3 regions of the Streptomyces sp. BBFR25 genome follow, and region 3 is predicted to be linked to each of the others. Evidence: riboswitches for the same ligand, from Rfam matches in the RefSeq annotation. Region 3 holds a riboswitch; each other region holds the start of a gene.
The links. A riboswitch is a leader RNA that binds a small molecule or an ion and turns the genes downstream of it on or off. The one in region 3 is predicted to bind cyclic di-AMP.
Positions count from the first base shown of each region.

Region 1: linked by a shared signal. The riboswitch ahead of ACGH52_RS22500 (transglycosylase SLT domain-containing protein) and the one ahead of ACGH52_RS23455 (NlpC/P60 family protein) in region 3 are both predicted to bind cyclic di-AMP.
Region 2: linked by a shared signal. The riboswitch ahead of ACGH52_RS33480 (peptidoglycan DD-metalloendopeptidase family protein) and the one ahead of ACGH52_RS23455 (NlpC/P60 family protein) in region 3 are both predicted to bind cyclic di-AMP.

Region 1 is NZ_CP172447.1:4,917,891-4,920,145, forward strand. Features, by position in the region: gene ACGH52_RS22495 (HAD family hydrolase) at 1-680, shown strand, start outside; gene ACGH52_RS22500 (transglycosylase SLT domain-containing protein) at 704-1,195, opposite strand; cyclic di-AMP (ydaO/yuaA leader) riboswitch at 1,197-1,352, opposite strand; gene ACGH52_RS22505 (polyprenyl synthetase family protein) at 2,066-2,255, shown strand, end outside.
Region 2 is NZ_CP172447.1:7,482,568-7,484,822, reverse strand. Features, by position in the region: gene ACGH52_RS33485 (SGNH/GDSL hydrolase family protein) at 1-32, opposite strand, end outside; gene ACGH52_RS33480 (peptidoglycan DD-metalloendopeptidase family protein) at 269-1,213, opposite strand; cyclic di-AMP (ydaO/yuaA leader) riboswitch at 1,218-1,375, opposite strand; gene ACGH52_RS33475 (tyrosine-protein phosphatase) at 1,800-2,255, shown strand, end outside.
Region 3 is NZ_CP172447.1:5,103,505-5,105,759, forward strand. Features, by position in the region: gene ACGH52_RS23450 (tellurite resistance/C4-dicarboxylate transporter family protein) at 1-279, opposite strand, end outside; gene ACGH52_RS23455 (NlpC/P60 family protein) at 307-1,494, opposite strand; cyclic di-AMP (ydaO/yuaA leader) riboswitch at 1,502-1,684, opposite strand; gene pcrA (DNA helicase PcrA) at 1,938-2,255, shown strand, end outside.

The DNA.
Region 1 (2,255 bases), 190 kb from region 3:
TGGTGACGGGGCGGCCGGCCCCCCGGGTGCGCCCCCTGCTCGACCGGCTCGGCTGCACGGGACTCGCGGTGTGCGGGCAGGGCGCGCAGGTGTACGACGCCGGGGCGCACCGGATGCTGTGGTCGGTCACCCTGGACCGGGAGCTGGCCGAGACCGCCATCGGCAAGATCGAGGCCGAGGTGGGCCAGGTGCACGCGGCCGTCGACCAGGACGGCGTCGACGGACTGACGCTCATCGAGCCGGGCTATCTGATGCCCCACCCGACGCTGCCCGCGGTGCGCGTCGAGCGGCGCGAGCAGCTGTGGTCCACGCCGATCAGCAAGGTGCTGCTGCGCCACCCCGAGCTGACCGACGACGAACTGGCGACGACGGCGCGCGCGGTGGTCGGTTCCCTCGCGACGGTCACCATGTCCGGGCCCGGCACCGTGGAGCTGCAGCCCTGCGGCATCACCAAGGCGACCGGCCTGGCGCTGGCCGCCGAGCACCTGGGCCTCGGGCGGCGGCGGACGATCGCGTTCGGGGACATGCCCAACGACGTCCCCATGTTCCACTGGGCGGCCCACGGCGTCGCCATGGCCGGTGCCCACCCCGAACTCAAGGCGGTGGCGGACGAGGTCACCACGACGAACGAGGACGACGGCGTGGCCGTCGTCCTCGAGCGGATCTTCGGAACCTCTTAGCCGAGGCTCAGGCGGCGTACGGCTCAGTACGCGCTGAAGACGTTGTCCATCGAGCCGTAGCGGTCGGCCGCGTAGTTGCAGGCGGCGGTGATGTTGGCGACCGGGTCGTACGGGTCCCAGGAGGTGCCGGGCACGTGGTACGCCTGGAAGGTCGGGTCGATCACCTGGAGCAGGCCCTTGGACGGGGTGCCGTTGACGGCGTTGATGTCCCAGTTGTTGATGGCGAGCGGGTTGCCGGAGGACTCCCGCATGATGTTGCGGTGAATGCCCTCGTAGGTCCCGGGGATGCCGTGCTGGGCCATGATGTCGAGCGACTCGCGGATCCAGCCGTCGAGGTTGTCCGGGTACGTCTTGGCCGCCGTGGTGGCGGTCGTGGCGGCGGCCGGGGTGGCCGCGGAGGCGGTGGTGGCGCCGATGAGCGGCAGCGCGAGCACCGCGGCACCGGTCCCTGCCACCGCGAGCTTGCGGGCGAGGCGGCCGGTGCGGGCGTGACGGTTCTGACCGTTGGCAGACATGTGTCCCTCTCCTTACGCCTACGAGGTGAGCTGTCGGGTTCGGGCGGGGAGGTGCCCGGCCGCGCCCTGACGGGTACGGCTTCACCCCGAGCCACTCCGGTGGTGACCGGTGCGGCGACTTACCTGGGTCCCCCGCTCCTGCCGGCGAGTGTGTTGGGTGGATGACTGTGCGACGGGCGGTGGCAGGATTCGGCGTCCGCCCGACAGGCCGGGAACGTATGCGAGAGCACATGTCCGGAACAAGTGCAGGAATCACCCCAAGTGCCTGTTGACCTTGTTCTGAGGTGTTTGAGGCTCTTGATCCTTTGCTGTTGCCAAGCCCCAACTGGCTTGCGGGGCAAAGGGAGGGCACAGGTTCGGGCGGGGTTGCCCGGAGAGGGCCCGGAGTGAGCCAACTCACTGGCGTCAACAAGCATGGCAAAACGGGCATTCATCCCAACCGTGCCCCAACCGACCGTCGGTGGGGACGGCTTCGGGTGTCGAGCGGCGAGAGGAGGGAATCGGGGTGGGGGAGCGGATGGCTGGGCCGGCGTCTGCCGCGGGCGGCGCGGGGGTGTCCGTGCGGGCGTGCGTGTCGATCGGGTGACGTTCTCGAAGTGCGGGCCGTTGGGAGGAGTGGTGGGATCTTCGTCGGCGGCTTCCGGCCCGTCCGCCCTCCGGGTCCGGCTCACCCCTCTGGCGATATCAATCAAAATCTGCTCATATCACCTGATCAAAAACATACCGTTCATGATCCGATACCGACCAGCCTGTAACGGTGGGCGCTAGCGGTGATCGAAACGTGACCGGATACGCTGACTTGAGTGGTGGCAGCGACCTATCGACAAACCAGGTAATCGCCAGTAGACACCAGCAGACAGGAGACCCCTCGTGACCGTCGTCGGGCCGTTCGGGCTGAGCGTGCGGGACCAGGCTCTGGAAGCCGATGTCCAGGCCGGATTGGTTGCTGTCGAGGAAGGGTTGCTTGAGGCAACCAAAAGCGAGGTGCCGTTCATCACGGAGGCCGCCCAGCACCTGGTGCGGGCCGGCGGGAAACGGTTCCGGCCGCTGCTGGTGATGC
Region 2 (2,255 bases), 2.4 Mb from region 3:
CTGTCCCCCACCGCCACGTACGACCCGATCACTGCTCTGCTGTCACTCTTCGAATCGTCTGCCACATCGGCCCATGATTCACCTTGGAATGTGACCTACGCGACCGTAGGAAGGGGTTGACGGGCGGTGAGAAAGGCCACGCCTAAAGTGTTCGTCAATTCCGGAATACAACGGAGAGCGGATGCATCGACCGGCCGGATACGCCGAAGGCCGGACCCGGGGATCGGGGTCCGGCCTTCGGGGCGCGGGGGCCGCGCGGAACCGGTCGTCAGACGGAGACGCCGTGCGAGCGCAGGAACGCGATCGGGTCGATGTCCGAGCCGTAGTCCGGCGTGGTGCGGATCTCGAAGTGCAGGTGCGGTCCGGTCACGTTGCCGGTGGCACCCGACAGGCCGACCTGCTGACCGGCCGTCACCGACTGACCGGCGGAGACGGAGAGCGAGGAGAGGTGGGCGTACTGGGCGTAGTGGCCGTCGGCGAGCTGGATGACGACCTGGTTGCCGTACGCGCCGCCCCAGCCGGCGGAGACGACGGTGCCCGCGCCGACGGCCTTCAGCGAGGTGCCGGTCGGGACGACGAAGTCGGTGCCGGTGTGGTAGCCGCTGGACCACATGCTGCCGGACTGGTGGTACGGGGTGCCGACGGTGCCGCCCGCGACGGGGGAGGTGTAACCGCTGGTGGTGCCGGCGGACTGGGTGCCGGTGTTCGAGGAGTCGGAGGAGTCCGAGGAGGCCTTCTCGGCGTCCGTCGACTTCTGGGCCGGCTTCTCGGCGGCGGGCTTCTCGGCGGACTTCTGCGCGGGCTTCTGCGACTGCGCGGAGGACGGCGCCGACGACTTGGCGGCCTGGCCGCCGATCGACAGCTCGAGACCGGGGTGGATCAGCGACGGGTCGGAACCGACGGCCTCGCGGTTGTCCGCGTAGAGCTTCTTCCAGCCGCCGTCGACGTCCTGCTCGTCGGCGATCTTCGAAAGGTAGTCACCGCTCTTCACGGTGTAGGTGCGCGAGTCGGAGTTCTTCTCCGCGGCGGCCTTCTTTGCCGAGGTCGGAACGGACTGCACGGCCTGCTCGGAAACGGAGTGCGCGGGGGCGGCGTTGGCGGCCGCGGCGCCCATCAGCGGGAGCGCGAGCGCGGCGCCACCGGTTCCGGCGACGGCGATGGCGCGGGTCAGGCGCATGGCCCTGGTACGGCGGTGCTTACCCTTGGCGGGCATGGCGAATTCCTCTCCGGCGCCTGCGAGGTGAGCTGTCGGGTGCGGGCTGGAGATGCCCGGCCGCGTCGGAACGCGGCTTTACCCCAAGCCGTTCCGGGAACCGGAACAGGCAGTCGTACCTGTGGGTCCCCCGCTCCTGCCGTGTACGGGTGGTGGATGAGTGCGGGCTCCGGTCGGCGGCAGGATTAGGCGTCCGTCCGGATCGGTGGTGAACGTAAGGGACCAAGACGCACAGGGACAAGCGAGGGTTTCCCGCGACCGGTGTTCCGATTGATCCTTTACGGGAATAACCGGTAACCCTGCGTCGATTTCCGTCGCGTCGATTTCCTTAAAGACCCTTGAGGCGCAGCCGAATTACGTGAACATGACGGGCCACGCACGGTCACGGATATGACGCTGCTCACGCGCCCCACACCCACCCTCCGCCATTTCAGGGCCAGTTGTTATTAAGGCGCCAATTCGGACAGAAGGGCCTTATCGGCTCGCAATATCCCTCGGAGTACGATTTCGCGCACCGGAGATGCCGTATCGTCGAGCCCAGCCCGTCGGCGAGCAGCGGCGGCGGGGTGGAGTGGGAGGAGCCCCCGTGACGCAGCAGGTCCCGTCGACCGAACCCGAGCTGACCGGTGTGCGCAACTTCCGGGACGTGGGCGGACTGCCGACCGCGGACGGGCGGCGGGTACGGCAGGGAGTGCTGTTCCGCAGTGGTCACCTGGCACACGCCACCGGTGAGGACGCCGCTTTCCTGGCCTCGCTGGGCCTGCACACGATCTTCGACTTCCGCAACGCGGCCGACCAGAAGCTCGAGGGCCCGGACGTCGAGCTGCCGGGCGTGCGCAATGTGAACCTGCCGCTGAGCGATCCGGCCGACGGCGCCGAGTTCTGGAAGATGGTCCGCGACGGAGACCTCGACCAGCTGCGCGAGATCCTCGCCGACGGCAAGGGCGCCGACCGCATGATCGGCTCCTACCGCTCGATCATCACGGAGCGCACGGCGGAGCACTCCCGGATCCTGCACGCCCTCGCCGAGGACAGCGTCCCC
Region 3 (2,255 bases):
GCCGAGCACGGTCGTCGCGGCGACGGCGGTGAGCGCCCCCGGCGTCCCGGCCCGCTTCACCCACTGGGCCCGGTCGGCCAGCAGCAGATAGACGAAGTTCGCGGCCAGTATCAGCCAGGCGGCGCAGGCCAGGACCAGGGCGGTCCGGGACAGGATCTCGCGGCCCGTCAGATGCAGGGCGACCGACACGATGCCGGTCGCCATCACCGCGGCCCCGGCCGCCGGCGGACGCTGCGCCCACCAGGCGCGCAGCGCGGAGGGATGGGTGGCCGATGACATGGGCCCGATGCTAGAGACCCGCGACGATCAGCCCGGGCGCACCACGCTGTGGATCGACGACTCTCCGTCGTAGAAGATCGACTCCTCGCGGACGTACGCGCCCGGCTTCGGGGCGTGGATCATCATGCCGTCGCCGATGTACAGGCCGACGTGGCTGATGTCGTCGTAGAAGAAGACCAGGTCACCGGGTTGCGCCTGGGAGACGGAGACGGTCGTTCCGGCGTTGACCTGGTCGTAGGTGACGCGGGGCAGCGTCACGCCCGCGGCCTTCCAGGCGGCCTGGGTGAGGCCCGAGCAGTCGTAGGAGCCGGGGCCCGTGGCGCCCCAGACGTACGGCTTGCCGATCTGGGCGCGGGCGAAGGCGATCGCCTTCTCGGCCTTGGTGCCGTTCGAGGTGTCCGGCGTCGACGAGTCCGAGGAGCCGGTGCCGCCGGAGGTCCCCGAGGAGCCGGATCCGGCGCCGCTCTCCTGCTGGGCGGCCTCCTCCTGCCGCTTGCGCTCGGCCTCCTGCGCCTCCTGCTGCTTCGCCAGCTCGGCGGCCTTGCGGGCGGCCTCCTGCTGCTTCTTCTTCTCGATCGCCGCGAGCCGGGCCTTCTCCTCGGCGGTCAGCTCCGAGAGCAGCTCCCGCGCGGTGGCGAGCTTCTTCTGGACGGTCGACTTGGCCGTCTTGAGGTCGGTCTGCGAGTCGGTGAGCGTCTGGAGGCTCTCGGTGGCCTCCCGGCGCTTCTTCATCGTCTCGGACTGCTGGGTGACGTAGTCGTCGACGGCGGTCTTCTGCCGGCCGGTGAGCCGGTTCATCAGCTGGTTCTGGTCGAAGTAGTCCTGCGGCGAGTCCGCGAGCAGCAGCGTCGCGGTCTCCGGGACCGAGGCGCCCGTGCGGTACTGGGCGGAGGCGAAGGAACCCAGCTCCTCGCGCGCGTCGTTGAGCTTCTGGGTGCGCTGGGCGACGTCGTCGAGGAGGGTGTCGACCTTCTTGCGCTGCTTGGAGGTCTTCTCCTTGGCCGCGTTGTACTTCTCGGTCGCCGACCCGGCCTGGCGGTAGAGGTCGTCGACCTTCTTCTCGACCTCTTCGAGGGTCGGCCGGTCGTCCGACGGCGTGGCGTTCGCCGTCTGGGACAGCAGGGCGACGGAGGTGAGGGCCGCGGTGGCGAGGGCCGGGGTCCGTATGCCCGCGACGCGGGTACCGGTGGGACGCGACTTGCGGTGCGACGCCAAGGGAGGCGACTCCTTCCAGTGCTCCGCCTACCGGGTTAGCTGTCGGGTTCGGGCGGTGTGGCACGGAAGGGTTGCCCTACGGCGAGTCCGTCCCTCATGGAGGGCGGTGTCGCCGATTCACCCCAAAGTTCTCGGTTGGGTCCCCGGCTCCGGCTGCCGTGCGGCGTACCGGACTCGGCGGAGGCCGCGCGGCCCGGCGAGGTTCGCCGGAGGGGGTCGAGCGGCCTGCCCCGCACCGTAGCCAACTGGTGTGGCCGCTGTGAAGGTTGGTGGGTGATATGCCCGATACATTTTCGTGACCTTCCGTGCGGGCGCCTTTGGGCAGGTGGCGGGCGTCACTCTTCGTGTCCCGGCCGGTCGCGGGGTGTGCCCGGTCCGGGAACGCCGGGCATTTTCCGGGGTGGCGCCGGGTTGTCGGTGGGGCGCCCTAGACTCGGAGAGCGATGAGCAGCCTCTTTGACGACAGCTTCCTGGCGAGCCTCCAGACCCCCCGGGGTCACGAGGAGGAACCTCCGCCGCCGCCCGAGGACGATCACGGACCGGAGCCGGTCCCGCACGATCTGTTCGGCGGGAAGTTCGACGCGCCTCCGGACCGGGACACCCACTACCGGGACGGCGCCCCGCGCCCCGCCCTGGACGCCGCCGCGCTCCTGGAGGGGCTGAACGAGAACCAGAGGGCCGCCGTCGTCCACTCCGGCTCGCCGCTGCTCATCGTGGCCGGTGCCGGCTCCGGCAAGACCCGTGTGCTCACCCACCGCATC